3 regions of the Priestia sp. YIM B13486 genome follow, and region 1 is predicted to be linked to each of the others. Evidence: predicted binding sites of a transcription regulator. Region 1 holds the regulator's gene; each other region holds the start of a gene.
The links. The regulator LexA, encoded in region 1, represses DNA repair genes until DNA is damaged. The targets are predictions, from matches to a motif close to CGAACATATGTTCG.
Positions count from the first base shown of each region.

Region 1 (10,916 bases):
GTACAAAATTCCTACCCTATGATACCATATTTTATTATTTTGTATATATTTTTCTTATAGAGTATAATATTAGATTGTTCTGAAATTACAACAGCAGCATAACATTTGATAAAAGGGTAAGCGGAGTAGGCAGTGATTTAGTAATAGATAAAAGAGGTTGGGAAAAAAGGATTTTAGTCGAAGTGAAAAACGAACCATTGATCATCATGTTTGATTAGTGGTTCGTTTTTTTATGGTGAACGTAGGTTTCATTTGTTTAGTTCCTTCCAGCAGTTGATTGGAGGGCAAGACGAAGACTCCTGCGGGAAAAGCGGAACAGGTGAGACCCCGCAGGAGCGTAAGCGACGAGGAGGCTCATCGGCCGCCCGCGGAAAGCGAAGTCTTGCACGGAAATCAACAGCGGTGTAACAAGCAATCCCTACTAGCTTATTTATTCCATTTGTTCCCCTATAGATTCGCTTGATTTAGTTATGTCTCAATCTCTTCTTTTTTATCATGTGTTTTCTGATGCGAACAGCTTTTATGTTTTAAACCGATCTTTTAATAAATTCCATAGGGAACTCACTCCGAGACTAATGCTGATCAGAATTCCTGATAGAGCTACTATTAAAGCGATATATTCAAAGATAGAAAACTGCTTCATACTATCCCAATTGATATTTCCCTTTAGTTTGCTAATAACTAAATTCATTCCGTAAATACCGGAAAGAACCGTGTAAATCGTTAAAATTAATAATAAGTAATTATGACGCTTAGCTGCGATTTTCTCTTGATTTTGGTACAAAGTACCAAGAGTTTCTTTGACTTCTTGATAAAGAGAATTGATATGGAAGATTTTTTTAAAGAGCTCAGAAAACTCTTGACCTTCTGTGCGAGAGCTAATTTCTAAAAATAAATATTTACCTGAGAACACGGTAATAGAGCGGATTAGTCGTTCAATGCCCTCTGAATTTTTATGAAACGTGAGCTGAGAATACTCATAAGATAGTTTTAGCAACACGATTTTATAGAAAAAATGTAAAAATAAATTATAGTAATGCTGGCCAAATAGATGATTCATCAAAAGCTGATCCGTTTTAGAGTCTGTCGATTTAGAAATACATGAAAACACATGGTCTGTTATGACGTAATAGGTTTCAGGAGCCCATCTGGAATACACGTGTTTAGTATTATACGTTTTAATATACTCATGATTGTGTGCAGAAATAAACGCTTTCCCGTCAGGCATATAGCTATTTAGCTGTCCAGTACGAAATAAAGTTGTGGAATTAATCTCTTGCTCTTGATTTACCGTTACATAACTTAACACAAACATCCGTTCATCGATAAAATAAGGAAGGCTCCCCACATGCTGTTCACGTGTGGCTTCTTTCTTGATGTGTTCGTTCAAAAATGGCGCGAGCTGTGAAAAAATATAATCTTGTACTTTGCTATAGCGGTGGTGTTCATAGGTAATGGTGGATCCATGCTCTTCAGCAAGCTTCGGTTCTAATACACGAAAATGATTCATGAACTCTAAAATATCATCATAGGTGTAATGATTATGGCTCATCTCAGTGCGAATGGTCATGACGCCAATTTCAAAAGGACATAAAAAAACATCCACAGACAGCACGTTGCTAGACACGGTGGTGGAGGAAGTGTGTAACGTAATGGCATGGTCTATTTTTTTTGAAAATCGAAGCAACCCTTCTTTTTCGCACGAGTCAGGGAATAGAATGCATTCAATGTAAGGAAGAAAATATTGATCCAGGCTATCATGAGATACGTAATATTGTTCTCCGTAGTATTCTTTTTCTAAATGTTTGTTTTGAATGGAGAAAAACTCGAACAAATTTGCTTTCAGCGCATGAACAAGCTGCTCTTTATTTTTTCGGTCAAAGGAAAAAGGAAAAAGAAACATGTTCATTGCTTTGGTAGGTACAATGGTTTGAAATGGTTCTGTTTTCCTTGGTGTATTGGTCATAAACTACATCCTTCTTATGGTCGGTTGTATTTCCTTGTAAGAGTCGAGGAAATGCAGGTAGAAAGTAAAAGGTAAAACAAGCTTTATAAAAACCGTTCTACCTGCCTGCAATGATTCAACGTATCATTTATAATATGCCAATTTTTTTAGAAAACAAACGTAAAAAAACCAACTAACATCATCATTAGTTGGTTTTACATACAGTGTCTGATTAGTGAATCGTGCGATATACACCAGTTACTTTTCCTAAAATCGTTACGTGGCGAAGAATAATAGGCGCCATCGTTGAATTTTCAGGCTGTAAACGAACGAAATTTTCTTCTTTAAAGAAACGTTTTACCGTTGCTTCGTTGTCTTCGGTCATAGCGACCACAATATCTCCATTATTAGCTGTTTGCTGCTGACGTACGATTACCATATCGCCATCTAGAATACCTGCTTCAATCATACTTTCTCCCATAATTTCAAGCATAAATACATGATCATCTGGAGAAACGAATTTATCTGGAAGAGGGAAATATTCTTCCACATTTTCAACAGCTGTTATAGGCAGACCCGCTGTTACTTTACCGATAACAGGAACATTAATGACATTGCTTTTAGGGATGTTTACTTCGTCTAGTTGAAGAACTTCGATTGCTCTTGGTTTTGTCGGATCTCTGCGAATTAACCCTTTGCTTTCTAAACGAGCTAAATGCCCGTGTACAGTGGAGCTAGAGGCTAATCCTACCGCTTCCCCAATCTCACGAACAGAAGGCGGATAACCTTTTAATTTTACTTCATGCTTAATAAAATCTAGTATGTCTTGTTGACGTTTTGATAGCTTCATATTTTTCACCTCGATTTTAGCTATTCTTTAGGTGAATTATACCACGTGATGTGTCAATATACAAACATAAGTTCGAATAATTCCATTGACAGAAACAAATGTTCTCAATAAAATAAGAACATATATTCTGACAGGGGGATCATAATATGCAACAATTCTTACATTCTATGAAACATTACGCTATTTTTTTTGCAGTTATCGCTGCACTTACATATGTATTGACGCTGGTTTTAGGAGCGGATAAAGTAGATTTAGACAAATATTCAACGGTTACTATTACAAAAGGAGATACGCTTTGGGAATTGTCCAACAAGTATCATAATCACCATCATTTGACCACCAATGAATTTGTCAAATGGGTTGAAGACGTCAATGATTTAAACTCAGACACTGCCCAGTCTTTATCTCCTGGAGATAAATTATATATTCCTGTTTTAAAAAAAGAGTTACATAATCAAGTGGCAATTGAACAGTAGTGTGTAACGGCCGTTCCTGAATATTGTTAGAAGCCGAAAAGGTCGTGATAAAAGTGGATGCCATTATTTATTGCCGTGTCAGTACGGATAAAAAAACCCAAGAAACATCTTTACAGCGCCAGCAAGAAGAATTAAAAAAGCTTGCTGCTCTTCACCATCTAGACGTAAAAAAAGTCGTAATGGAAAAAGCAAGCGGATATGAAGTAGACAGAGAGGGTATTTTGGATGTTCTTCATACAATGAAAGAAGAAAAAATATCTGTGTTGCTTATTCAAGATGAAACACGATTAGGCAGAGGAAATGCTCGAATTGCGCTGCTTCATGCTTTTCATAAAGAAAATGCTACCATCTATACGATTAGTCATCAAGGCCAGCTTCAGCTTTCAGAATCTGATTCAATGGTGTTAGATATTATTAGCTTAGTGGAAGAGCATCAGCGGAAATTACATAATGCTAAAATTAAAAGAGGAATGAAAAGAGCTGTAGAAAACGGTTATCGTCCGCAGCAAAATTTAAAAAATCAAGGAGTTAACTCGGGAAGAGAAAAAAAAGAAGCGCCAATTGAAGAAATTGTCCGTCTTCGTCATAACGGCTTAACCTTTGCTGAAATTTCAGTTACGCTAAAAGGTTTTGGCTATAATATTTCAAAAGCGACGGTACATCGCCGCTATCAAGAATACCAAGAGAATGCTCAATCTCTTGATAAAACGAAAGAGATTTAGTAAGATGACTACATGTTGCCGGAACGGTTCGGTAATTTTAATTATTGATTATAAGGAGATAGGTTTTATATGCTATCAAAAGATAAACTTGCTCGTATTAATGCTCTTTCAAAAAAGGCAAAGGCTGAAGGTCTGACAGAATCTGAAGCGAAAGAACAGCAAGAGCTACGTCAGGAATATTTAAAAGTTTTCCGACAATCTATGACAAATCACCTTCATACGATTAAAGTTGTGGACGAAGAAGGTAAAGATGTTACGCCTAAGAAGTTAAAAGAGAGTAAAAAGAAGCGTCTTCACTAAGACGTTCTAGTAAAACTAGAGGGAGTGTTCCTTCTAGTTTTTTGTATATTTTTAATAAGGCACACAAAAACTGTAAAAGTGGAAAATTTTTTGGTTCAAGTATTGTACAAATAAGCAAATCATTAGTATGATAACATATGTACATAGTTTTGAAAGGAATGAAGAGTATGACACAACGTATTGAAGATCTTTCGATTGCAACAATTCGTACTTTATCAATCGATGCGATTGAAAAAGCAAATTCAGGTCACCCAGGTATGCCAATGGGAGCTGCTCCAATGGCATATACATTGTGGACAAAATTTATGAACATCAATCCAAAGAATCCAAACTGGTTCAACCGTGACCGCTTTGTATTATCAGCAGGACACGGATCGGCACTATTATACAGCTTGCTTCATTTAGCTGGATATGACTTATCAATTGAAGACCTTAAAAACTTCCGTCAATGGGGAAGTAAAACACCAGGTCATCCAGAGTTCGGTCATACAGCAGGTGTTGATGCAACAACTGGTCCACTAGGACAAGGTATTGCAATGGCTGTTGGTAAAGCAATGGCAGAACGTCATTTAGCTGAAACATACAACAAAGAAGGTTTAGAAATTGTAGACCACTTTACGTATGGTATTTGTGGTGACGGAGACTTAATGGAAGGTGTATCTGCTGAAGCAGCTTCATTAGCAGCACACTTAAAATTAGGACGTTTAGTTGTTTTATACGATTCAAATGATATTTCTTTAGACGGAGATTTAGATCGCTCGTTCTCTGAGAACGTAGAAGATCGTTTCAAAGCTTACGGATGGCAAGTAATCCGCGTTGAAGACGGCAATGACTTGACAGCGATTGCAAACGCAATTGAAGAAGCAAAAGGCGATTTAACACGCCCGACGCTAATTGAAGTAAAAACAACAATCGGATTTGGTTCTCCAAACCACGCGGGTACTTCTGGCGTGCACGGTTCTCCATTAGGTTCCGATGAAACAAAATTAACAAAAGAAGCTTATGCATGGACATTTGAAGAAGATTTCTATGTGCCAGAAGAAGTGTATGCTCACTTCAAAGCTACAATTGCTGAAGATGGCCAAAAGAAAGAAAACGAATGGAACGATGTATTTGCACAGTATAAAGAAAAATACCCTGAACTAGGTCGTCAATTTGAACTGGCAGTAGAAGGAAAGTTACCGGAAGGCTGGGAAGAAACGCTTCCAGCATACGAAACGGGTTCAAGCCTAGCTAGCCGTGCTTCTTCTGGAGAAGTATTAAACGCAGTAGCACAAGCTGTACCTCAATTCTTCGGCGGTTCAGCTGACTTAGCTGGCTCAAATAAAACAATGATTAAAGGTTCAGAAGACTTCACTGCAGCTGATTACAGCGGACGTAATATCTGGTTCGGTGTACGTGAATTTGCAATGGGAGCTGCATTAAACGGTATGGCTCTACACGGCGGTGTAAAAGTATTCGGAGGAACATTCTTTGTATTCTCTGATTATCTTCGCCCAGCAATTCGCTTAGCAGCTTTAATGAAGCTTCCTGTAACATATGTATTCACACATGACAGTATCGCAGTTGGAGAAGACGGCCCAACACATGAGCCAATTGAACAATTGCCATCACTTCGTGCAATGCCAGGTCTTTCAGTGGTTCGTCCTGCAGATGCAAATGAAACAGCTGCTGCATGGCGCTTAGCATTAGAGTCAACTGACCGCCCAACGGCGCTTGTATTGACTCGTCAAAACTTGCCAACGCTTGAAGGTACAAAAGAAAATGCATACGAAGGCGTGTCTAAAGGTGCATATGTTGTATCTAAAGCTGGTAAAGACCAAGCGGATGCGTTAATACTTGCAACAGGCTCTGAAGTAAGCCTAGCAGTAGAAGCACAAAAAGCATTAGCTGCAGAAGGCATTGATGTATCTGTAGTAAGTATGCCTGCGTGGGATCGTTTCGAAGAGCAATCTGCTGAGTACAAAGAAAGTGTTATCCCTAAATCAGTGAAAAAACGTTTAGGTATTGAAATGGCTTCTACACTTGGCTGGGAACGCTATGTTGGAGACGAAGGACAAGTTCTTGGTATTAATCACTTCGGTGCATCTGCTCCTGGTGAAACAATCATGAAAGAATTTGGTTTTACAGTTGAAAATGTAGTAGCAAAAGTGAAAAGCTTGCTTAATGCATAATTCTTTTTCATAAGAAAGAGCAGACTCCTGTGGTCTGCTCTTTTTTTCGACAAAAAAACAAAGGAATTTTTTCATCGATAGACAAGCATTGCGTACACCATTCGGTATAATGGTACAAAAAAGAACGAGCCGAAAGGGAGGATGAATCGTGAGAACGTATGAAGTATATTTAATGGAAGAAGAAGTTGCATCATCCTATTTTCGAAGAGAAAAGCTCATTTATCAGCTGCTGATTGAATATAGAATGAAACGTCACTTGCAGGAAACGCACTTACAAAAACAAGTTCATTACATTACTCGCCAACTGCCCATTTCATTTATTCAACGAGAATTGCTTCAGGCGTTTTCTCATTATCCTCATTTTTTTACTCATCAAGAGACGTTTGTGCTGGAATATCCTCATAAAAAAAGTCGAGCATCTATAAAATTAACGAATCGCTGTATAACAATTGAAGGAGATGGCAATGTTGATGCTGAGACAGCTTTTTTTGAAGTATTACGCAAGCTAGATCCTTGTTTTTTAGCAGTGAATTATGGAACGGATGAATACGGCTGGCTGAGGCCTGTGAAAACAAGAAAATTTGTGTAATTATTTAAGGAAATTGGAACGGAAATATTGTATAATAGCGTATGGTCTAGTACACTGTAAGTTAGACAACACGAAGGAGGAAGTAATACCATGGGAATGTATATTCTAGTTGGTGTTCTAGCATTAATTGTTGGGATAGCGCTAGGATTTTTCATTGCTCGTAAGTATATGATGAGCTATCTGAAGAAAAATCCACCAATTAATGAACAAATGTTAAAAATGATGATGATGCAAATGGGCATGAAACCATCGCAGAAAAAAATTAACCAAATGATGAAAGCAATGAACGGCCAAATTAAATAATGGTTAATTGGACAGACACTCTCTATTCAGAAGGGTGTCTTTTGTTTTATGATAGAGATAAGAAAATGGTTGTGGGGTTAGGGGGATACGATGAAAATTTTTCGAGAGTTATGGTGGTTTTTCAAACAGGAAAAAAAGTCTTACATAACGGGGATAGCGTTGCTCATTATTGTGGCAGCATTAGAACTTCTCCCGCCTAAAATTATTGGTTTAACGGTAGATGGCATTAAAGAAGGGACGCTGAATGGAAAGCGCTTAATGCAGATGGTTGGAATTTTGCTAGGAGCTGCTGTTGTGGCCTATTTCACAAGATACATATGGCGTATTATGATATTTGGTTCATCTGTTAAACTAGCCAAGCAGCTGAGAAATACCCTCTACACTCATTTTACCAAGATGAATCAGGCCTTTTATCAACGGCGGCGAATTGGGGATTTGATGGCCCATGCAACAAACGATATTCAAGCTATTCAACAAACTGCAGGTTCGGGTGTTTTGACACTCGTGGATTCCATTGTCACAGGAGGGCTTGTTCTATGCACAATGGCCCTCACAATCAGCTGGAAATTAACGCTTATTTGCCTTATTCCTATGCCGCTTATGGCCGTTTTAACGAGTTACTATGGTACATTGCTTCATGCGCGGTTTCATCACGCACAAGCAGCATTTTCTACTTTAAATGATAAGGTTCAAGAAAGCATTAGCGGAATTAAAGTCATTAAGACGTTTGGGGAAGAAGCAGCTGATGTCGAAGAATTTCGCATCAAGTCTGCAGATGTTGTGCAAAAGAACATGAAAGTAGCCCGAGTAGATGCATTGTTTGATCCGACCATTTCGATTATTGTAGCACTTTCTTTTTTACTTGCTCTTATTTTTGGCAGCAAGATGGTTATTAGTGAAGAGTTGACACTGGGGCAGCTTGTTACCTTTACAACTTATTTGGGCCTTCTTATTTGGCCGATGCTCGCGTTTGGCTGGCTATTTAACATTGTGGAACGAGGAAGAGCATCATATGACAGGGTATTTTCTTTATTAAAAGAAGAAAATTCGATTGAAGAAGCAGCGCATCCCAGTGTTGAAATGCCAACAGGAAATATTGAAGCTGTTATTCAGAGGTTTTCGTATGGTAAAGAAAACGGATATACGTTAAACGAAATTTATTTTACACTTTCTCGCGGTCAAACGTTAGGTATTGTCGGAAAGACGGGAGCTGGGAAAACCACGCTTTTAAAGCTGCTGCTTCGTGAATTTGATGTAAGCGACGGAGCTGTTTTATGGGGAGGAAAAGACATTAAAGACTATGCTTTTGATTCATTGTACCAAAGCATTGGGTATGTTCCTCAAGATCACTTTTTGTTTTCAACAACAGTTGCTGATAATATCGCGTTTGGAAAAAAAGAAGCAAGCAATCAAGAAGCTAAAGAAGCGGCTAAAGTTGCCAATGTACATAGAGACATCCTCGATTTTACGGATGGCTATCAAACAATAGTAGGTGAAAAAGGCGTTTCGTTATCGGGTGGACAAAAACAGCGTATCTCGATTGCAAGAGCTCTTCTATTAGATCCTGAGCTTTTAATTTTAGACGACTCGCTATCAGCGGTAGATGGAAAAACGGAAGCGGGTATTTTACAAGCGCTGAAGCAGAAACGTCAAAATCGAACAACGATTATTACAGCGCATCGGCTGAGCTCGGTTACTCATGCAGACCTGATTCTTGTACTTGATAAAGGGAAAATTATTCAGCGAGGAACTCATGAGGAACTGCTTAGCGTGAGCGGCTGGTACCAGGATATGTACGATAGACAGCAGCTTGAACGTGCGGTAGAAGAAGGAGAGACGAAAAATGAAAATTGAGCATTCTTCGGTACATAAACGTCTGTTTCGCTATACAATTCCGCATAAAAAATCATTTTTTTTAGCGTTCACATTATTATTAATTGCTACGGCTGCGGATTTATTAGGGCCCATTTTGATTAAAATTTTCATTGACGATTATTTAACTCCTAAGTATTTGCCTCTTCAGCCTCTTGTGTGGCTTGCAAGCAGTTATTTGCTTTTACAGCTTTTAAAAATTTTCGTTCAATACTTTCAGCTTCTGCAGTTCCAAAAAATTGCGCTTCAAATTATTCAGCAGATTCGAATTGACGTTTTTTCTCATGTTCATCGCCTGGCTCTTCGCTTTTTTGACAACACGCCAACAGGAAGCCTGGTATCTCGAATTACAAATGACACGGAAGCCATGAAAGAAATGTTTGTGGAAGTCATCGCGGTTTTTATTCAAAATGGGGTATTTTTGGTCGGTATTTTTATAGCCATGTTTATGCTAGATGTGAAGCTGGCTTTTTATTGTTTAGTTCTTCTCCCGTTCATTTGGGGACTTATGAAGCTTTATCAGCATTACAGCGCTATTTACTACGGACAGCTTCGAGAAAAGCTAAGCCAGTTAAATGCCAAGCTTCATGAGTCTTTGCAAGGCATGTCTATTATTCAGTTATTTCGTCAAGAAAAGCGGCTGCGCTCGGAATTTGAAGAAATCAATGATGAGCATTACAAAGCGGGTATGCGCAATATTAAGTTAGATGGTTTGCTGCTAAGACCGGCAGTCGAAATTCTTTACATGTTAGCCGTTATTCTTGTGCTCAGTTATTTTGGTGTTTCCGTAGCTGACAGTCCTGTTAAAATTGGTGTTCTTTACGCGTTTATCAACTACTTGGATCGTTTTTTTGAGCCTGTTAATGAAATGATGCAGCGTCTCTCTATGTATCAGCAAGCGATGGTATCAGCCTCTCGGGTGTTTAACTTGATGGATGAAAAAGAAAAAAATCCAGTCATGACAGGAGAACAAAAGCAGGGGGTACAAAAAGGAACGGTAGAATTCAGAAATGTAACGTTTTCCTATGACGGTGTTCGAGATGTACTTTCTGATATATCGTTTACGGTAAACGAAGGAGAAACAGTGGCTTTAGTAGGCCATACGGGAAGCGGAAAAAGCTCCATCATTAATTTATTAATGCGTTTTTATGAGCAGCAAAAAGGAGACATTTTGATCGATAATAAACCGCTATCGTCTTTTTCAAATAAACAGCTTCGAGATGAGGTAGGGCTAGTGCTTCAAGATGCCTTTTTATTTGCAGATACCGTAAAACGAAATATTACGCTGCACGAAGACCATTTTTCTGATGAACAAGTAAAAGCAGCGGCGGAATTTGTGCAAGCTCATGCATTTATCGAAGCCCTTCCTAATAAGTATAATGAAGTGCTAGTCGAAAGAGGTTCCACTTTATCAAGCGGCCAGCGTCAGCTCTTAGCATTTGCAAGAACGGTCATCCGGAATCCTAAAATCCTTATTCTTGATGAAGCAACAGCACACATTGATACAGAAACAGAAGAAGCGATTCAAGAAGTGTTAAGAGATATGGGAAAAGGCCGTACAACAATTGCGATTGCCCATCGTTTATCCACTATTCAACACGCCGACTGTATTTTAGTACTGCATAAAGGAAAAATCGTCGAAAAAGGCACACATACTGAACTGCTAAACAAAGGCGGTTTGTACT
Region 1 is NZ_JBHZOZ010000001.1:23,608-34,523, reverse strand. Features, by position in the region: gene ACFX4G_RS00165 (hypothetical protein) at 253-408, shown strand; gene ACFX4G_RS00160 (magnesium transporter CorA family protein) at 521-1,966, opposite strand; gene lexA (transcriptional repressor LexA) at 2,178-2,795, opposite strand; gene yneA (cell division suppressor protein YneA) at 2,942-3,271, shown strand; gene ACFX4G_RS00145 (YneB family resolvase-like protein) at 3,325-3,993, shown strand; gene ACFX4G_RS00140 (DUF896 domain-containing protein) at 4,063-4,293, shown strand; gene tkt (transketolase) at 4,461-6,467, shown strand; gene sirA (sporulation inhibitor of replication protein SirA) at 6,616-7,056, shown strand; gene ACFX4G_RS00125 (YneF family protein) at 7,147-7,359, shown strand; gene ACFX4G_RS00120 (ABC transporter transmembrane domain-containing protein) at 7,450-9,213, shown strand; gene ACFX4G_RS00115 (ABC transporter ATP-binding protein) at 9,203-10,916, shown strand, end outside.

Region 2 (10,916 bases), on a different contig from region 1:
ACGCTCTTGCTTGTAGGCGTATTTTTTATGTTGATGATGAATTTAAACCACATTGCCAAATTGATTGAAAATGATGTGGAAATTCGCGTTCACGTTGATGCTGCAGCTACAGCAGAGGATCGAAAAGCAATGAAAGAAAAGCTAGATGCAATTAAGCAAGTTGATACGGTGACGTTTTCTTCTAAAGATAAAGAGTTAAAAGATTTAATTAATAGTATGGGTGATGAAGGACAAGCTTTTGAACCGTTTGAACAGCAAAACCCATTAAATGATGTATTTGTTGTTAAAACAAAAGAGCCGACTGATGTCGCAAAAGTAGCTAAACAAATTGAGAAATATCCGTATGCAGCAAAAGTTCAATACGGACAAGATCAAGTTGAAAAGTTATTTAAAGTGCTGAAAGTAGCTCGTAATATCGGAGTAGTGCTGATTTTAGGGCTTCTATTTACAGCAATGTTCCTAATTTCAAATACAATTAAAATTACGATTGTAGCTCGCCGTGAAGAGATTGAAATTATGCGCTTAGTTGGAGCCACGAACTCCTTTATTCGCTGGCCGTTCTTTATTGAAGGTCTGTTTTTAGGAGTGCTTGGTTCTATTGTGCCAATTGCAGTTATTATCGGTGTGTACAGCGTTTTATATAATGAAGTTCAACCTAAGTTTGATGGATTCTTTGAACTTTTACCTGCCTTTCCATTCGTGCTTCAAGTGTCGCTATTATTACTAGTGATCGGCGGTCTAATTGGGATGTGGGGAAGTACATTATCCATCCGTAAGTTCTTGCGAAAATAAGAATAGATTTTTAACATAATAGATTACAACAACCTCACATTTGATGTTTATCAAATGTGAGGTTGTTGTGTAATTACACATAAAAATAGAAAAAAGTGCTAATGGGGGTCTTGCTAATGCCCGTTTATACGGGGAAATATGTGCAGATGGGGAGAAACAAATGACACGTAAGACATTAGTAATGACAGCAGCAGTTTTAGTTGGACTAAGTGCGGTTTGGATAGGTGATGAAAAAATTGCTTATGCACAAAGTGCCAGCACTACTAAACTCAGTGATTTAGAGAAAAAAAGTGATGATGTGAACCAAAATATTAATCAAAATAAAGAGAAATTAAAAGAGGTTCAAGAAAAGCAAAAAAACGAAGAAGCTGAGATCGCGCGCTTGGATTCAGAAGTCGGACAAACGAATGCAGATATCCGCAGCCGTGAATCTGAAGTAGAAAAAGTAAAGCAAGACATCGAGAAGCTGAAAAGCGAGATTGACGTTGTAAAAAAAAGAATTGAAAAACGAAATGAGCTATTAAAAAAACGTGCTCGTGCTTTACAAGAAAATGGCGGGTCTGTGGATTACATAGATGTACTGCTAGGCTCTGAAAGCTTCGGAGACTTTATTAGCAGAGTGAGTGCGGTTTCGACAATTGTAGGGGCTGACCGTGATTTGTTAATGCAGCATGAAGCCGATAAAAAGGCAAAAGAAGAGAAAGAAACAAAAGTTCAAAACAAGCTAACGGAAGTAAGTCAAGCGCTTGAAGAACTTAAAAATCTTCGTGCGCAGCTGCAAAAACAAGTGGATGAAAAGAATCAGCTCATGCAAACGCTCAAAGATCAGGAAAAAGAATTTAATGAAGAAGCCGTTGGATTAGAAGAGCAAGCTTCTATTTTAGCTGATCAAAAAAATGCAGCACAAGCTCAACAGCAAGAAATTGAAAAAGCCGGGGCAACAGAGGAGGCACCCCCTGTTACAAGCGGGTCGTTTATGAGGCCGGCAAAGGGCCCGGTAACATCTCATTTTGGGTATCGAGAAACGTTTGGAAGAGGACACTACGGTATTGATATTGGAAAGCGAGGAGAAAGTGTGCCAGTTGTAGCCGCGGCAAGCGGAAAGGTAATTAGAGCATATCATTCTTCTTCTTTTGGTAATGCCGTATTTATTCGTCACAATGTAGAAGGTCAGACGTGGGTTACAGTTTATGCTCATTTAGAGAGCTACAGCGTCTCAAGCGGTCAATCTATCAATAAAGGTCAACAATTAGGTTATATAGGGAACACAGGACGTTCGTTTGGTGCTCACCTGCATTTTGAATTGCATAAAGGCGATTGGAAAGGTAAAAGTTCCGCTGTAAACCCTGAAAGTTATATTAAATTTTAAGTTCCTAGCATACGTGGTACAAGCTCAACATATAGTTTAACAAAAAGGCATCGCACTTGATTTGTGTGGTGCCTTTTGCTACAAATAACACATGCATCCTTTTTATTACATAGTTTTGGTTGTATCTATTATAATAAGAAGAGATGGCTTAAGGTTGAGGAGGATGAAAGAACTTGAATCGGAAAATCGTTGCACTATTAATGGCACTCTCCTTAGTTGTTGGAGCAGCAGGTACATATTTTGGCATTCAGTATGCAAATGCTGGAACGGTCAGTACCCCCCTTACAACTTCTTCAAATGATAGTAAAGTGGAAAAGGAAGAGCTAGACAAAATCAAGCAAGCTTATGAACTGATATCTTCAAAATATTACAAAGATGTAGATGACAAAAAATTATTAGATGGCGCAATCCAAGGAATGGTACAAACCTTAGGAGACCCTCACTCATCTTACATGGATAAGAAAACGGCACAGCAATTCACGCAGTCTCTTGATTCATCGTTTGAGGGAATTGGCGCTGAAGTAAGCATGGTAGATGGAAAAGTAACAATCGTAGCTCCGTTTAAACAATCTCCTGCGGAAAAAGCAGGATTAAAACCAAATGATCAGATTTTAAAGATCGATGGTAAAAGTATCGCGGGTCTGGAATTGAATGAAGCAGTATTAAAAATTCGCGGTAAAAAAGGCTCTACCGTGACATTAGATGTTCAACGACCGGGCGTGAAAGAAACGATGAAAGTAAAAGTTGTAAGAGATGAGATTCCAATTGAAACCGTCTATTCTTCTGTTAAAAATGTAAACAATAAAAAAATTGGCTACATGGAAATTACGTCATTCTCTGAATCAACGGGAGACGAATTTACGAAACAGTTGAAAAAACTTGAAAATAAAAATATTGATGGCTTAGTTCTAGACGTTCGGGGAAATCCTGGTGGCTATTTAACGAGCGTTGAAAAAATGCTTGATAAATTAGTAACGAATAAAAAGCCATATATCCAAATTGAAGATCGTAACGGTGAACGTCAAAAAGTGGTTTCTTCAATGAAAAAGCAAAAGGATTATCCAATTGTGGCCTTGATTGATGGAGGAAGTGCATCCGCTTCTGAAATTCTTGCCGGGGCATTAAAAGAAGCAGGAGGATACAAGCTAGTCGGTGAAAAATCCTATGGAAAAGGAACCGTTCAACAAGCTGTTCCAATGGAAGACGGCAGTAATTTAAAATTAACGTTCTATAAATGGCTAACGCCTGATGGAAACTGGATTAACGAAAAAGGTATAAAACCAACAGTAGAAGTCAAGCAGCCGGATTATTATTATGCAAATCCAATTCAAGTTGATAAAAAGCCATTAACACGTGATATGACAGGTGACCAAGTGAAGAATGCTCAAGTGATGCTAAAAGGCCTTGGCTTTGAACCTGGACGTACAGACGGATATTTTAGTAAAGAGACAGAAACAGCTGTAACTGCATTCCAAAAAGCCAATAAGCAAAAAGCTACAGGTGAAATCGATGAAGATACAGCAGCGCTTTTACAAACAAAACTTCTAGAAAAAATTAAATCAAAAGATGAAGATCGTCAGCTTCAAACGGCTTTAAAGCTAGCTAGTCAATAAGAAGTAGAAAAAGTTCCGTGCTTTTCCAAAGCACGGAACTTTTTTAGTAAAAACAACATTGTCGGTTAGTGATGCATTTTGATAAAATAAAGAAGCCTATGTTACATAACAATCAATCGTAAATGTTGTAATAAAAATGTGAAAAATTACAGGTGGTGAAAAAATGGATTTTGCATTAGAGCTCTTAAAAGGTATCGGGCGTTTGTTTTTACATCCGCTAACTTATCTATTTCTGCTCGTCTCGTTTTTTGTAGGTCTTTCTCGCGTCAAGAGAGAGCGTCAGAATTTTCATGTTCGCGTGTTTGATTTTATTTTAGAAGCAAAATATTTATTTTTTCCAGGTATCATTATTGGGTTGATTTTATCCGTTGTTACCGTGTTGCTAGGTGTCTATGTATCTATAGGAATGATTGTACTTGTAGCTGTTTTAACTTTTATCATAAGCGGCCCTTGGACGTTTAAATGGCTTTCTCCTTCTTACACCGTAGGACTGGCTGTGCTTGCAACCTTGCTTATTCCGGCATCTGGTTTCGGTGAAGGATTTATTCAAACGTGGTCTGTGCAAGCTCATAACGCAGATTTACCTTCTCTGACTATTTTAATGTCTCTGCTTGTATTAGCAGAAGGATATTTAATTTGGAAATTTGGAGCAAAAGGTACGTCTCCAGCCATTGTGAAAAGTAAAAGAGGGCAGGAAATTGGAGCTCATTACTCTCAAAAATTATGGGTTGTCCCGCTTTTTGTCTTAATTCCAGGCAGCGCCATTACGTCTGTGTTTCCATGGTGGCCTGTGTTATCTATTGACGGAACATCATTTAGCCTGTTTTTTGTTCCTTTTGCTATCGGTTTTTATCAGCGAATTCAAAGTATGGTGCCGTTTAAATCTATTGAATTTACTGGTAAGCGTGTATTAGCATTAGGCGTAGGATTAACGATCATTACGATTGCTGCTATTTTTTATCCTCTTGCCGCTGTAGCTGTTGTTATTCTAGCGATCATAGGAAGAGAGTGGATTCGTTTGCAGCAGCGTCGAAGCGATGAAAAAGCGCCCGCACTGTTTACTAAGCGTACACAAGGTTTGGTTGTATTAGGAATCATCCCTCATTCTCCGGCAGAGAAAATGGGTTTGAAAGTAGGAGAAGTGATTATTAAGGTAAATGGAATCGCTGTATCTGAAGTCCATAAATTTTATGAAGCATTACAAGTTAATAACCGTGCTTTTTGTAAGCTGGAAGTTATTGACGAAAATGGAGAAGTTCGCTTTACTCAGCGAGCATTGTATGACAACGAACATCATGAACTAGGTATTTTGTTTGTACACAATTATACAAAACGTGATTCACAAGCTGGTTAAAAGACGGATAAAAAGGAGAAATGTTTGTGGAAGTCAAAACGATTGCCGCAGTTTTTCTACCCGCCATATTACTTGTTCTGTTTGCTAGAGTAACATATAACTTATATGTTGCCACAGCGCTGACGCTTTTGTTGATAGCTGTTTCTGTATATAAAGGGTACGCAGATTATCCGCTTATTATTTTAATAGATTTACTTTCAGCAGCCATCGGTTTTATATATGCAAAAAGCATGCTAGCAGCTGGAAAATAAAGATTGTTGGTTTGATGATAAGTTAATCGCTTATTATTAAACTGTACACAAAAGCTCTCTGCACAACGTGGAGAGCTTTTGTGTGTAAAAAAGTGAGTTAGAACTTATAACAATATTGTTTCGGTTCATTTAATGAGCGAGTATAATCAAATCAATTAGACAAATATGTTTATATTTAAAATATTTTAAACACTTATGTATAAATTTATTTAAATAAGTGTACAGAAATGTGAGAAGGGTATAGAAAAATAAAAATATTAATCTGAAAATTTAGTTTATTTTTGATTTTAAAAAATAAAAGGAGGTTTAGGATTGATGGAAGTATTAATGAGAACGATGTTTCAGTCGCTTGGCAAAAATCATTCAATAAACAAATTAGCTAAAAAGTATGGATTGAGGATGGGAGCAGCTCGTTTTGTTGCTGGAGACTCAACCGAATCAGCAATTCACACATCTAAGGAGCTTAACAATAGTGGAAAAGTTGTTACACTTGATCATTTAGGAGAATTTGTTTTTACAGAAGAGGAAGCCAGGTTGTCTACTGCCATGTGCATTCAGACACTAGAAGCCATTGCAGAATCGGGCGTTCAATCAAATTTATCATTAAAGATGACTTCTTTAGGATTGGATATTAGCAAAGAGCTTTGTATGGAAAATATGCGCAGAATTCTACACACGGCCAGAATGAATAATATTTTTGTTCGAATTGATATGGAAGACTACTTGCACTGCCAAATCTCCCTTGATATGTATAAAGAATTACGCAAAGAATTTGATAATGTTGGAATTGTGATTCAAGCGTATCTTCATCGTACAGAACAAGATATGAATGACTTACATCAATATCAAGCTAATTTACGTCTAGTAAAAGGAGCTTATAAAGAATCACCAGAAGTATCATTTCCAGAAAAGAAAGACGTAGATGAAAACTATAAAAAAATCATTAAAATGCATTTATTAAATGGTCACTATACAGCTGTAGCAAGTCATGATGAAGAAATGATTCAGTACACAAAACGATTAGTAAGAGAAAATGGTATTTCAAATGACCAATTTGAGTTCCAAATGCTTTATGGAATTTGCGTAGAGCTGCAGGACCGTCTAGTAAAAGAAGGATATAAAGTAAGGGTGTATGTTCCTTACGGAATTGATTGGTTTGGTTATTTCATGAGACGCCTAGCCGAACGCCCCGCCAATGTATGGTTCGTATTAAAAAATTTCTCCAAATAAGTTCAGTCAAAGAAACATAAAAAATTCGACACAAGTACCCTGAGCTTCGTGTCGAATTTTTTGATTAGTTTAGTCCGTATTCTTTGATTTTGTTGTAAAGGGTGCCGCGTGAAATGCCAAGCAAATCTGCTGCTGCACTTTTGTTTCCATAGGTTTTTTGAAGAGTCTCTTCTATTAGCCTAGCTTCTTGAAGAGAATCTTCTTCTTTTTGAACTTCTGTGAAAGAACTTGCATCCTTCAGATTGTCAGGAAGGTGCGTAAGGGTAATCAACGACTGATCACTTAGAAAAATCATTCGTTCAATCGTATTTCTCAGCTCGCGAATATTGCCTGGCCAATCGTATTGCATAAAGGCTTCGAGAACTTCAGAGCTAATGAAAGGAGCCTTCTTTTTATACTTCTTGCTGAATTCCTGTACAAATTGCTGTGTCAATGCTTCGATGTCTTCTTTATGGTCTCGAAGCGGCGGAATTATAATGTTAATGACGGTCAGCAAATAGTAAAGATTTTCATGGAATTCACCGGCTTTTAGCAACTCTTCCAAAGGCGTCGTGGTAGAGGCTACAATTCGGGTTTGAACTTGAATTTCTTCCGTGCCTCCAACGTGATAAAAGGATCGTTCTTCCAAGTAACGCAGAAACTTAACTTGAATTTCAAGAGGCATTTTATCAATTTCTTCAATAAATAACGTCCCGTTGTGAGCCTGCTCCAGTTTTCCCGCAATGGTTGTTGGATCTTCTGAAAAGACATCTTTTTGATGACCAAAGAGCTCAATTTCCAGGAGTCCCGATGGAATAGTGGCGCAATTTAAAGATAAAAAAGGTTCTTTATGTTTGGCTCCACCGTAGTGGATGGCCTGAGCCAGCATTTCTTTCCCAGAACCAGGTTCTCCTGTTAATAAAATAGGCATATCTGTAGATGCCACTTTTTTGGCAATGTCAACGGCTTGCTTAATTTCAGGACTGATACCCGCGAAAGAAGAAAATGGATTATCTTTTGGAATGAGAAGAGACACATCAATTTCTTCATTTAATCTTACAATATTGGTAATGTCATGTTCAGTTGCGACTCCACCTATGACTCGATTGTTTCTTATAATAGGAGATGCATTGATGAGCACGTGAGTTTGTTCATTAGGACGATGATACGTTCCGCGTACAGGGCGCCCTTCATTTAGAATCGTATGTAGAATGATGGATTCATCTTTGAAATGCTCTCCGATTTTTCTACCAATAATATCATCTCTCTGAATCTTATACGTATGTTCCGCAGCAGTATTCCACAAGATTACATTTCCTTCATTATCGACCGCTGTCACTGCATCATTAATGGTTTCTGCCAATGTATCAAAATAGGAAGCTAATATCTCATTTTGGCTATGCAAATGTGTAATCCACTGCGAAGGTGTTACAAGTCCTATTGTGGTTTCTTGGTTTTCTGCTTGAATGAGGACTGGTCTGTTCCAGTTTGTGTTGGCTTGTAAATTGGCTAACGTAGAAGTAGAAGATGAAGGCCAATTTGTATCCGCTATTACTTTTTTTATGGACGATGCCTCGTCATGACCTGTTAACAGGTATCGTTCATCTTTTTGTATTACATAAAAGGTACTTGCTGTGACTACGACGAAGTCATAGTTTGAAAGTTCAGATGTCACTTTAGCTAAAGAAGTTGATTCTTCAACTGTTATAAAGGAGTTATTTATAAGAACTTGATCAACGCTTGCCATACTAAACCCCTCTCAGTACATATTTTTTATACTGTATCATAATTTAGAAATTGGCGCAAAAGCCTATCTTTTTCAAACAATAACGAAGCTTACTTTCTTTTATTGCTTTCATCTAAAGAGTTGTATTCCCTTCGAAAAGGGTAGTATAAGAATTTAGTGGGTAATAAAGTAACAGGGTAAAAAATAAAAACAAACAAACACTATATAAGATTAATACTCATTAGTTTCATTTATGATTATAAAGTGATAAAATACGAATATCAGTTCGCGTTTTCGGTTTTTACATATCGTAATAAAAATAGATAAAACAAGAAAATAGAAACGGAGGCCTTCATTTGAAAGATCAGTTTGAATTAGTATCCCCATATCAACCGCAGGGTGATCAGCCAAAGGCAATTGAAAAGATCGTGAAAGGAATTAAAGAAGGTAAGCAGCATCAAGTTTTGTTAGGTGCTACAGGAACGGGAAAAACTTTCACCATGTCTAATGTTATTAAGGAAATAAATAAGCCGACACTAATTATGGCTCATAACAAAACGCTTGCTGGTCAATTGTACAGTGAGTTTAAAGAGTTTTTTCCTAATAATGCAGTCGAATACTTTGTCAGTTACTACGATTACTATCAGCCTGAAGCCTATGTACCTCAAACAGATACATTTATTGAAAAAGATGCAAGCATTAATGATGAAATTGATAAACTTCGTCACTCGGCAACTTCTTCTCTTTTTGAACGAAAAGATGTCATTATTATTGCCAGCGTATCCTGTATTTATGGCTTAGGGTCTCCGGAAGAATACAAAGAAATGGTCGTATCTCTTCGAGTAGGAATGGAAAAAGAGCGTAATCAGCTGCTTCGTACGCTAGTAGATGTACAGTACGAAAGAAATGATATTGACTTTAAGCGCGGAACGTTTCGCGTTCGCGGTGATGTTGTGGAGATTTTCCCTGTGTCTCGAGATGAACACTGTATTCGCGTCGAGTTTTTCGGCGATGAAATTGACCGCATCCGAGAAGTTGACGCTCTAACAGGAGAAATCATTGGTGATCGTGAACATGTAGCTATCTTCCCGGCATCTCACTTTGTCACGAGAGAAGAAAAAATGCGTGTTGCCATTCAAAATATTGAAAAAGAACTAGAAGAACAGCTAGAGAAGCTAAAAGAAGCAGGCAAGCTTTTAGAAGCGCAGCGCTTGGAGCAGCGCACGCGCTACGACCTAGAAATGATGAGAGAAATGGGCTTTTGTTCGGGAATCGAGAACTACTCTCGTCATTTAACGCTTCGTCCCGCTGGTTCTACACCTTATACACTGCTGGACTTCTTCCCTGAAGATTTCCTTCTTGTTGTGGATGAATCACACGTTACGATTCCTCAAGTTAGAGGAATGTACAATGGGGACCAAGCGCGTAAACAAGTGTTAGTGGACCATGGTTTCCGCTTGCCTTCCGCATTAGATAACCGCCCGCTTAAATTTGATGAATTTGAACAGCATATTAACCAAATGGTTCATGTTTCCGCAACACCAGGTCCTTATGAACTTGAGAAGGCACCTGATGTGATTGAACAAATTATCCGTCCAACGGGATTATTGGATCCAAATATTGAAGTTCGACCAATTGAAGGGCAGATTGATGATTTAATTGGAGAAATTCACGACCGGATTAAGCGAAATGAACGAGTACTCGTTACGACGTTAACAAAGAAAATGTCCGAGGATTTAACGAACTACTTAAAAGAAATCGGCATTAAAGTTCAATATCTTCACTCTGAAGTGAAGACGCTCGAGCGTATTGAAATTATCCGAGAGCTGCGGCTTGGAAAGTACGATGTGCTTGTAGGAATTAACTTACTTCGTGAAGGTTTAGATATTCCGGAAGTTTCGTTAGTAACTATATTAGACGCGGATAAAGAAGGATTCTTGCGTTCAGAACGATCGCTTATTCAAACCATCGGACGTGCTGCACGAAATGCTAATGGACATGTCATTATGTATGCAGATCGCATCACAAACTCCATGAACATTGCTATCAATGAGACCAAGCGTCGTAGAAGTATTCAAGAAGCTTACAATGAAGAGCATGGTATTACACCGACAACGATTCAAAAAGAAGTTCGAGGCTCAATTCGTGCAACAGTAGTAGCAGAAGATACAGAAACGTATGAAGAAGCACCGGCATTTGATAAGCTCAACAAAAAAGAAAAAGCAAAGCTCGTAGAAGAAATGGAACAAGAAATGAAAGAAGCAGCCAAAGCGCTTAACTTTGAACGCGCAGCTGAGCTTCGTGACTTGATTCTAGAATTAAAAGCGGAAGGGTGATAAAACATGGCGATGGAAAAAATCGTGGTAAAAGGTGCACGAGCCCACAATTTGAAAAATATCGATATTGAAATCCCGCGAGACAAATTAGTAGTATTAACAGGGTTATCAGGTTCTGGTAAATCTTCTTTAGCTTTCGATACAATCTATGCAGAAGGACAAAGACGTTATGTCGAGTCGCTTTCGGCATATGCAAGACAGTTTTTAGGTCAAATGGATAAGCCCGATGTAGATTCAATCGAAGGATTGTCGCCTGCTATTTCAAT
Region 2 is NZ_JBHZOZ010000005.1:148,416-159,331, reverse strand. Features, by position in the region: gene ftsX (permease-like cell division protein FtsX) at 1-792, shown strand, start outside; gene ACFX4G_RS15525 (murein hydrolase activator EnvC family protein) at 953-2,161, shown strand; gene ACFX4G_RS15520 (S41 family peptidase) at 2,335-3,774, shown strand; gene ACFX4G_RS15515 (PDZ domain-containing protein) at 3,938-5,128, shown strand; gene ACFX4G_RS15510 (DUF2198 family protein) at 5,155-5,379, shown strand; gene ACFX4G_RS15505 (proline dehydrogenase family protein) at 5,695-6,609, shown strand; gene ACFX4G_RS15500 (sigma-54 interaction domain-containing protein) at 6,674-8,335, opposite strand; gene uvrB (excinuclease ABC subunit UvrB) at 8,671-10,650, shown strand; gene uvrA (excinuclease ABC subunit UvrA) at 10,657-10,916, shown strand, end outside.
Region 2: a site for LexA is predicted at 8,590-8,603, ahead of uvrB (excinuclease ABC subunit UvrB). Genes of this name have one in related genera too.

Region 3 (10,916 bases), on a different contig from region 1:
AAGATTAGAGATGAAATTCACTCCTAGAGCTTCCTCTTCTAATGGTGTTTTAGAGAGGACGGATAAAACCGTTATGGTAATTAAGAGGTAAGATGTTTTTACAATATAGGGTGGTACCGCGAAATTTTCGTCCCTGCTGAATAATTCAGCAGGGACTTTTTTATGTTAAAAGGAGGGCATCATGAAAGAAAATACTGCATCAAAGAATACGTTAAAAAAGCAATTATTACCGCGACACATTCGAATGATTGCTATTGGAGGAATGATTGGAACAGGGATTTTCAAAGGGAGTGCTGATACAATTGGATTAGCAGGACCTTCGGTTATCTTTTCGTATCTATTTGCTGGACTATTGCTTCTCATTGTAATGGGAGCTTTGGCTGAAATGGCTATTGTATACCCATCGCACAATATGAAAGATCTAATTCAAAAAGCTTTTGGAAGACGTTTTTCTTTTGTAATGGGGGCTACTTATTGCTTTATGTGGCTTACTGTGTGCGTTATTGAAGTCATCGCTGCAGGTAGTTTTCTGCAATATTGGTTTTCTTCTATTCCTTTATGGATTCTTTGTCTTATTTGTTCAATTGTACTTATTTTAATTAATGCTACAAGCGTAAAGTCTTTTGGAGAAATTGAGTTTTGGTTTGCTGGTATTAAAATTTTTGTTATTATTGCTTTTATTTTATTAGGTATAGCGATACTATTTGGAATTATGCCAAGTAATAATTCATCTTCTCATTATCTTCATAATTATAGTGATTTTGTGCCAAATGGCTGGAAAGCCGTTTTTTCTACATTACTTGTAGTCATTTTCTCGTATGGAGGATCAGAACTCATTGGTTTAACTATTACGGAAACAAAAGATGCTGAAAAGGTATTACCAGGGGTAGTTAAAGGCGTTATGTGGAGAGTAGTTCTGTTTTATACTTTGCCTATTTTTATTATCTGTGGCTTGATACCATGGGATAAAATTGATGCAAATGCTAGCCCTTTTGTCCAAGTATTTGAAACAGCCGGGCTTCAAGGTGCTTCTCATATTATGAACTTTATTTTATTAACAGCTGTCCTTTCAGCAGCCAATTCAGGTATTTATGGCTGTACAAGGATGCTTCATTCTTTATCTCAGTCGGGAGATGCTCCTAAAAGTTTGTCCTATGTAAATAAACAAGGCGTACCTGTTTACAGTTTAGCTTTCAGTGTCCTATTTTTATTATTGGGAACGTACCTCGTATACTTATATCCTGAAAAAGCTTTTTCTTATTTATTAGCTATTCCTGGATTTACAGTTTCTCTTATATGGATTAGTATTTGCTTAGCTCAGCTAAAGCTACGTCCTCAATATAAAGAAAAACCATATTTTAAACTTTGGGGCTTCCCTTATTTAACGCTTTTTGCCGCATGTACATTAATTATTAGCTTCATAGTCTTTCTCATAGACAGTGCGAATAGGTTAAGCTCTATAGTTTGTGTAGCATTCGTTCTTATAATGGTAATTATTTCATTTTTCAAAAGGAACACCAAACCTACTTCTCTTGAAGTACCGAATGATACCAATTAGATTTTACATTCTTCAAAAACTTAAATCAAAAAAAGATACTTTATAAAGTATCTTTTTTTGATTTATAGAATCACTTGCTTCATCTGAGGGCATTTTTAGTGATTTAACTCACGATTTGTTTTTGGGATTTTGCTCTTCATTCCAAGCCTCTAAGGTTTCAAGGCCTGTTAAGTGCCCAAAATGGTGATATATGATTGCGTTTGACATACCTTTGTTATCCACACTGTAAATTCGTTAATCATGTTAATTAACTCGCGAATGTACTTGTTTTTTTGATGATCAAACTGTTTGTACGTTCCCTCTACTTTGCTAAAATCAATCCATTTCTTTAGTTTAATCATAGGCGGATTAGTGCTCAAAAAATATGCGAGTTCTTGCAGCTGATTACTAATCCTTAGCCATGTTTCTGCCTTGATTTCTGTCACTTGGGTAGGTTGGTACTGTGGCACATACTTGCAAATCGTGGTATAGAAATAAGCAAAAGCTTCATCAGCAAAATAGACCGAGTCTTTATTCCAATACTTTGCATTGTACTCACCTGGTTTCACTTCTATATAATAAGCATTTTCGACCTTGTCCACATTGGTTATCATTTCAAAAGGAGATTCCATAGTAACACCTCTTTTTTAGATAACGTTAGTATGTCCTTTTTTATTAGTGATTTACCTAAAAATTACTCCCAAGTTAATATCGTGTACTTTTATTTTTTTAACCATTTATAAAACATAGGTATGATTGCCTTTCCTTTGAATAGGTTAGTTGTAAAAAAACCATATAGCCGAAAGGAAGTAGCAATTATGCATATAGAAATGAATATCTTATTTACTTTAGGTTCTTTAATGGGTTTATTAGCAGGAGGAGGACTTCTCGGATTAGTAAACCATCTGGCAAGGGGAAGAATCCAATTTATGTATGCTATATGCGGTGGAATCTTATTGGGCTTATTGTTCTTTGATATCCTTCCGTCTACTTGGCATCTATATGATTTAAGAGGCGTTTTATTAGGAATTGTAGCCGGATATATCATCATGCTATGCATTGACCTCTTTTTGCATAAACAAAACAGCGAAATTTCACCCTTACAGGCACTTATCTTATTAACGGTTGCTATTTTTTTTCATAATGTCATCACAGGTATTACATTTGGAATAACAGATATGCACCAATCAGCTTCTGTATTCGCAGCTACCCTTTTACATCAGGTCCCAGAGGGGATGGCAATTATGACAGTCCTCTCTATAGCAAAAATACCTAACACCTTCTTTTTACTAATTATAGCCATTCTGTCGCTGTCTTTAGGAGGCAGTTTATTCATTGGTGAAAGTGTACAAGTTTCCTCACTTAAACTACAAGCTTTATCGACTGGCGCAGCAATCGGTACACTGTCTTTTGTTATCTTTCATGAAATAATTGGAAATACCATCAAGCACTTCAGAAAATTGCATGTATGGCTATTAATTTCGCTAGGATTCGTAATTATTTATGTTTATCAATATTCTCTTTCATTATTTCATGGCCATTAGAACGATTAAATTTAAGTGTCAAAAAGACACCTGCAAATGTATGCAGCTATACCTCACTCTGATCATTTATAAAAGAAGAACATTTCACACAATGTTCTTCTTTTACATTACTTCCTAGGGTCATGATTATGGTAACTAGAAATAACTGCTTAGAATCCATATTTAATTCTCCTATATGTAAGCATTTGTATGTTACCACTCTCTCCACTCTTCTGTAATATCCTCTTCAGTCTCTAAGCCAGCTGCATTTGCAGCTTTAATGATAAAATCGCAAAGTTCTTCTCTTTCTAACGTTTCAATGAAATAATCAAATTGTTCATTTAATTCGTTTAATCCTATAACTACCTCTTTTACATATTCTAAGATATCTTGTTCTGACATTTTATCTACAGAATCTTTAAGTCTATTCATATAAGTATCAAGGATTTCATCAGTGGCTTTAATATTCTCTACAGTGAAAATTTCATCATCTTCCATTCTTTGTTGCCAAGCTACTGTCGGTTTATTATTTTTTAGGTCTTGCATTATTGTAATATCTCCTTAGGGTCATATTTCCATTGAGCTATAAGCCTAATGCTAATCTGATTATATATCAAAATTAACCTAGAAGATTGTAGATACCCTTTTTATTTTTAGTTACTGTAAGACAGGTGATTATGGATATAAAAAATGTGCTAATTAGTGGATGAATCCTACTTTTCACTTAAATAAAAGGTCAATTTCTTCTCGATCATAATCCAAAATCCAATTATTATATTCTTCATAAAGAAAGCGTATAGATTCTTTACTTGAGGCTAAGACATCACATCCACGATCATCATACAAATGAAAAATCATTTTTTTAGAGAGATTAATAAAGTAAATATCATAACTACTTTGGGAATTACTCTTCAGAATAGTAGATGGATGAGCAAAGTCTTCATAATTAATAGCCTTTAAAAGCTGCGCATATCTTAATTCTGTTTTCTTACAAGAAAGTACAAAGCGATGGGTCAAAGATTGATCATCGTCTTCATCTTCATCCTGAAATATACTCGGCAAACAGTGATGGTTTAATTGATATAGCCGCTGTTTATCTTTTATGTATTTTAAATAAACGTTTAAAGGTCTTTTTTGAAGGAAACGATCTTTGTTCGTAGTATGTACATCCGTAACAAAAAGAATCTCATCTCCCTCTCCAAATACCCTTTGAAATAATGTGATTGATCGATGAAAAGCTTGATTCAAACAATCTTTTTCGTGAGATGAAATTAATGGATCTGATATTTCAAAGCGAATGCTATATTTCCATGAATAAAACAGAGCTGGACTTAAAGTTAATCCTTCAAAGTATTTTTCTGAAAATAAAGGCAGAGTGTTAGTGCTCATGTATTTTTCTCCATATTTTATAGTTTATAAGTAACTTTTTTTACTTAAACATTAAGTAATTGTTTTAATTCTTTTTTTTAAGCTTTTATAGTGCCCATTAATATGGTCAAGTTCTAACTCCATTTCAATTAATTGTTCTATAACTTTCTCTTTATCTAGTGAAGAGCTAAGAAGAGCTTTAATTAACCGCTCAATTTTATTACTACTCTCAGAAATGTTATTTAAATTTAAATCAGTCTATTTATTAAAATAAAAAGCACCTCAATTAATAGATGCCTAGTTTTTATTATTATTTTTCTTCTGTAATCATAAACTGTACCACGTTATTTAAATTGATGTGCACTAACTCTTTTTCATTCGAAATGAATCTTTCATATTTTGTTATATGACTAATGACTTCTTTCTTTGATGCGGCTTCGAATTTTAATTCCTTTGTCCTGCCATTTATAAATTCGAAAATAACTTTAAATTTAAGCATAGGTGTATCTCCTCATTATCTACTTATTATTCTTGTTTCATCAATTCTTCTTCAAAGAAAAAATACTTGGATATTTAGTAACCGTATAAGAGTATCTTTTCATGTTTTTTACATAATGAATTTTTAAGATTGTTACTAATTCATTCGATACTCTTATAGTTACTGTTTTTCCATCACTAAATATTTTCACGTTATATCCTTCATCTTCTCTCCTACGTTCTGTTCTTGCCTTTTTAATAGCGAACAGCTAAGGAATGTTCGCTATTAATGATGGGTGAGAAAAATGTGTCAGTCCTATTATCTTTGGGCTAACGTTTACATACGCATCAATGCGCCATTAGGCTTTGGTAACTCCTCAGCTGTTATCAGATTCATTTTACAAAAATGTTCAAAAAATTGTTGTGCCAGCTCTCTTTCCTTTGGGTCATTTTTTAACTCAGCTATATCAAGCAAAATTTGAGCCATCCATAAATTATCAAAATAACGATATTTACCTGTATTCCATGTCATTTTTTGGGATGTTCTTTCATTTACATAATATTTCCAGAAAGGCATCTGATCCGATTCCTGTTCTGTAAGCTGGAGTCTGTATTTTGAATGAGCAGGAATATATCCATCTTCACAAAGCTTACCGATAAAATCTTCATTCACCATATAGACGCCTAAGATACGTCTGTCTTTTTCAGGCATACTGGAATCTATTGCTGTTAACAAGACAGCACTATTTTGGTGCAAACGGATGGGTTTGGTTGGCTTCCCCTTGTTATTACCGCTTTTTATTACACCTGAAAAAACCTTCCACTCTAAAAAAGAACTATTCTGTTCTTCTATGTCACACCAAAAAACCATTTGTGATTCAGAATGAAGTTTATGATTTTTCATAAGTTTTTCAAGTCCCCAGCGAAGTTCCTGGTTTTTTCGTTGTAGTTTTTTTTCCTCTTCCTTCTTCCGTTCTTCCTCGTTGTGTTCCATTTCCTTTTTTTCTATAATTTTTTCGAGTGAATGAGCAACACTTTTATCATGCAGTTTTAGATGCTTTCCAAATACATCAGGGAAAACAAACTTTTTATTTTCCGATGCGAAATGTATTTCAATACTAGAATCATTACATTTAACTATACTACCTATCCCAAAAAGCTTGTGTGTAACTTTCTTATTGATTAGATTCATTATTCTAGGCCTCCTTGTAGAATAAAAACTCGGTTACTATTAGATGGTAAATTAATAATTTTATTCAACTAACTTACCTTTAAAGCTCACACAACTGTTTGAGTTTTTTTCAGTTTTAAAAAAGGGTATTGAAAAAATGTATCCATAATTCTATCTGAAAAAAACACAGCGGAATTCGGAATACGATCGAAAAAACAATTGTAAAACTATTATAACATTTTTTGAAAATATTACAAATTTTTCATTGACAATATATTTTAATTTGAGGTAAAATGAAGTTTTATTATTTATAATAACTCGAAATAAAAGTTTCCAACAAGTCATGAAACTTCTGGAAAGTCCCTATAAATAACCATTTGATTACCGGTGATAAGCGAAATGATTCCACCATTAAACTAATCTTTAAACTAACCCTCCTTACGTTGGCGGCTTAGTTTAGGGATGTACTACTACGGTAAGTGGTGCAATTAAAAAGCAAAAGAAGAAGATATGAACATTATTACCAAGTGTTTAGAAATTCTTATATCAAAAATTCCGTGCATTATTCCATGAAAATAAAATGGTAAGAAACACTAATTTATATAAATGATTATTACTCCTTTATAAGCTATAATGTAGTATGAGGAGTAGTGATGTTAGTATGTATTATTACGGCAAAAGAAACCAAGAACCTTTAGCTCAAGAACAAACAGAGGTTTGGGAATGTACAGTAGAAGATTGTAAGGGCTGGATGAGAAAAGATTTCTCTTACGACAACCATCAAAAATGCCCTTTGTGTGGAAATCACATGGAAGCTGGAGAACGGCTTATTAATAAAATCCCCCTTAATCCCCATCGAAGATAATTTGTACCAATGCTATCGCATAGATTAAAAATTACTACTATATTATTTAATTGAAAATATAGTTAATTTATTTGCATTTGCTTTCTATTTCTAATGTATGTTATAACTAGTTATACCTTGTATCGATCGTCTTGTCTAAAACCCAGGCTTTTTTTAAAGCCTGGGTTTTCTATTGAACTAATAGTAGATAAATCATGGTTTTTTAATTATAAGACCATAAAAAAAGGACTCCTTCATAAGGAGTCCTTTTTGTTATCACTTTTGATTATGCTTTATGAACGTTAGCAGCTTGTGCTCCACGTTGACCTTGCTCGATATCAAAAGTCACTTTTTGACCTTCTTCTAATGATTTGAAACCTTCACCTTGAATAGCACTGAAATGAACGAATACATCGTCTCCGCCTTCGATTTCAATGAAACCGAAACCTTTGTCTGCATTAAACCATTTTACTGTACCTTGTGTCATAATGTTGCCTCCTGCTGTGGAATATTCCACAAATGTATTACCTTTCTTGCCCAATCATACTATTTCAAGATAAAAACTTCTGTTTAAGGTTTTTTCTTCTCTCAATCTTATACCGAACAAAAACAAGTTAAACATAGTGTAACACATAGAGATATTGATAGCAAATAATTGCTTTTTCCCCTTCTTCACTAAAAACAGTATTATGAGAAACGCTCAGAATTGGAACGAGTGGACAATCACCCGCGAAATAAAGAATATCTTCTTCTGATAGCTTCTCAGTACAACATTTCAACACTTATGCACCAGAATCCCCTTAACTATGTATAGTTAATTTATGGTTAAGTTTTTCCAATATAGATAGTCTCAAAAAGTACACTTTTTGGGATTGTAAAAAAATGACTTAAAAAACAGCTATCCCATTCGAAAAAAAATACTTTTACGGACTCCTAATTTTTAACTTTATTCAAACACTAAAGGAATAAAGTTAAAAAATTTATTGGAATTAATAAAATTGCTTTAACGAAACTTAAAAAAGGTTAATTAATACTTTTAATGAATTAATTTACTTTTAATTTATTTTTAACCATATTTTAATGATTCACTATAATTATTGGATTATAATGGAATCGCCAAAGTGATTATCCTTCTTTCAACTTGCTTTCTATTATACTGATAAAGAATGGAAATAGGAGAGGATAATCTTGACTAAAAATCATCCATATTTAGATGAGAAAGTTATGACTATAAAAATCGTTACTGAAATGACAGGTTTATCAGAAAGACAAGTTCGTTATTATGAAGAGCGAGAGCTTATTTTTCCAAAACGAAACTCTTCAGGTACCCGAATGTATTCCTTTTCCGACATTGAAAGGTTAATGGACATTGCAGAAAAAATTGAAGATGGTGTTAGAACACGGGAAATGCGTAAGGATTTATTTTAAAGTAGGTGAATTTGATTTGTTCCTTTAGTCTTTGTTCATGCTTACTCAATCTCTATATTCAATATTTACTGGGTTATTTTTATTCGGATTTTTTATAAATGTATATAAGATAAGACTTTTATGCACTCCATTATTATTTAGCCTAGAGAAAAACATTGATACATAAGGGACGTATAAAGATGTCTATATTTTATAAAAATCATTCTGTTAGAACCCTTATTCCCATAAAGGTTCTCTTTTTCATATGTTCCTGAAAGAGTGATTATGGTAACATTAAGTAAGCCCCTTTGTGTTAAACTGTACACAGAAACTTGTATGAGTCTGGGGGCAATATAATGAAATGTGCAATAGGGATAGTTCTTATTGCTCAATCTTTATTAACGTACTTAACTATTAAGACAGCATATACTCCTTACACCGTTAGAATATTAGATAGAAATACTGGAGTTATGAAAGTTTCCTATAGTTTCCCTTTAACGTACTGGTTAATCTTTATAGGTTTGGGCATCATGTTTTTAGTGGGAACATATTTAGTCTTTGCTAAAGAAAAGAAGCAGATCTTTAATTAAAGGTCTGCTTTTTATTTTTACCGATAAATGGTTTTATGTTAACTAATGATTAACAACAAGCATTAGTTACAGGTAGCTTTTCATTTGGCCCATCGCTGTTCTTGTGAACCTCACTATCAGATTTCGTATAAAAGAATTCCCATTCGTTTCCGTCCGGATCTGTTACCCAAAACTTATCTTGCACAGCATAGCAGCAAGTTGTATCCATTTCTTCACGAGCAAAGAAGCCTTCTTTTTCTAATCGTGATTTATGAGAATGAATTTCTTCAGGAGTTTCTACTTGGAAGCCGAAATGATTCACTTGATTACCTTTTACTTCGTCTCGTACGTTTAAAGTAAAATTTAATCCTGGCTCATCTACTAAGAATTTAGCGTAATCTACTTTCGTTTTCACAGGTTGAACGCCAAATACCTTTTGATAAAACTCCATGGACGCCTCTAGATTCGTTACATTAATTCCTACGTGAACATATTTCATTTACACTTCCTCCTTCGCATTATAAACAATATTATTTTAAATATATTAATTTAAGAGCAGGAGCCGCTTTTACTTGTATCTTTTCTAAACAAGCAGCAAAGCTCCTCAGATAACAGGTGATTTACCTCTTTATCATGTAAATCATAATAGCTCCATGTCCCTTTTGTTTCTTTTGTGATAAGGTTTGCTTCTAATAAAATTTTTAAATGATAGGAAAGTTTAGATTGAGACATCCCAAAGAATTCAGTTAGGTCACATACGCATGTCTGTCCCCGCTGGCAGAGCTCATACATAATTTCTAATCTCTTTTGATCAGCAAGTGCTTTAAATTTTTGTTCGTACTGTTTAAATGGGTGCTTTCCTTCCTTAACTGTTTCCATTGTCATTCTCCTTCATCAACTTTTTTTGATTTAATGATCGAAGCTTTCGGCAGCTTTTTTAAAGTTACTATATGTAGTTTCCCCTCTTAGCATAGGATCTTGATGAAAAAAACGCTGAAAGATTAGGTTTTGTGCTTCCTTCTGGTCCATCCCTTGGGTGTTCATAACTAAATGAAAATAGGCTCGAAAGTACGTAACAGATAAGTTTCCAGAGTTGTTGACTCTCACTGCTTTCATCCTCACTTTCATAAATCAATTTTTTTTGATGTATTCATCATATCTGGAAAATTCAGATAAATCAAGACATTAATCAACTTTTTTTGATTAATGTTTAAAATGTATATTTTCGTTGAATATATAATAAAATACTTATATAATTATATTTGAAAATAAGGAGGTGAGTCATAATGGATGTAAAAGCGCAGGTAGAAGTGGAAAAAGCAGTACAGATACTGAAGCTGCTTGGAGATAAGACAAGATTGTCAATGATGAAGCTGCTCCAAAATAACGAGTGCTGTGTTTGTGAGCTAGTTGAAATTTATAAAGCAAGTCAACCGGCTATTAGCCAACACTTGCGGAAGTTAAGAGCTATCGAACTCGTAAGTGAAAGACGAAAAGGACATTGGATCTTCTATTCCTTAAATAAAGAAAACAGCTATTATCAGTTTGTCCTTGATATACTCGATTCTTTACCAAGCGAAGATGAACGATTAAAAGAACTAGAAAAGCAAGGTTTACGTATTAATTGTTGCTAATAATAGGAGGTCTGTAAAGTGATATCAGTTATAGTAGCCTCCCTCATCTTCTTAGTGACATTGATTTTTGTCATTTGGCAGCCAAAGAACTTGTCTATTGGTTGGTCAGCATGTGGAGGCGCAGTATTAGCTCTTTTAGCAGGTGTGGTTGATTTCCATGACGTGCTGGATGTAACTCAAATTGTATGGAATGCAACATTAACGTTTATTGCAGTTATTATTATTTCCTTAATTTTAGATGAAATTGGATTTTTCGAGTGGGCAGCTTTACATATGGCGCGTACTGCAGGAGGCAATGGCGTTCGCATGTTCGTTTATGTATCCCTCCTTGGAGCTGTAGTAGCAGCATTATTCGCAAACGATGGAGCAGCCTTAATTCTAACACC
Region 3 is NZ_JBHZOZ010000014.1:560-11,475, forward strand. Features, by position in the region: T-box leader at 1-138, shown strand, start outside; gene ACFX4G_RS24180 (amino acid permease) at 182-1,558, shown strand; gene ACFX4G_RS24185 (hypothetical protein) at 1,726-2,169, opposite strand; gene ACFX4G_RS24190 (ZIP family metal transporter) at 2,356-3,081, shown strand; gene ACFX4G_RS24195 (hypothetical protein) at 3,274-3,606, opposite strand; gene ACFX4G_RS24200 (DUF3885 domain-containing protein) at 3,781-4,449, opposite strand; gene ACFX4G_RS24205 (hypothetical protein) at 4,739-4,927, opposite strand; gene ACFX4G_RS24210 (malate synthase) at 5,243-6,097, opposite strand; gene ACFX4G_RS24215 (cold-shock protein) at 6,738-6,941, shown strand; gene ACFX4G_RS24220 (cold-shock protein) at 7,207-7,407, opposite strand; partial or broken gene ACFX4G_RS24225 (MerR family transcriptional regulator) at 8,145-8,342, shown strand; gene ACFX4G_RS24230 (ArsI/CadI family heavy metal resistance metalloenzyme) at 8,967-9,395, opposite strand; gene ACFX4G_RS24235 (ArsR/SmtB family transcription factor) at 9,446-9,775, opposite strand; gene ACFX4G_RS24240 (ArsR/SmtB family transcription factor) at 10,183-10,530, shown strand; gene ACFX4G_RS24245 (arsenic transporter) at 10,549-10,916, shown strand, end outside.
Region 3: a site for LexA is predicted at 6,185-6,198, ahead of ACFX4G_RS24210 (malate synthase). Genes of this name have one in related genera too.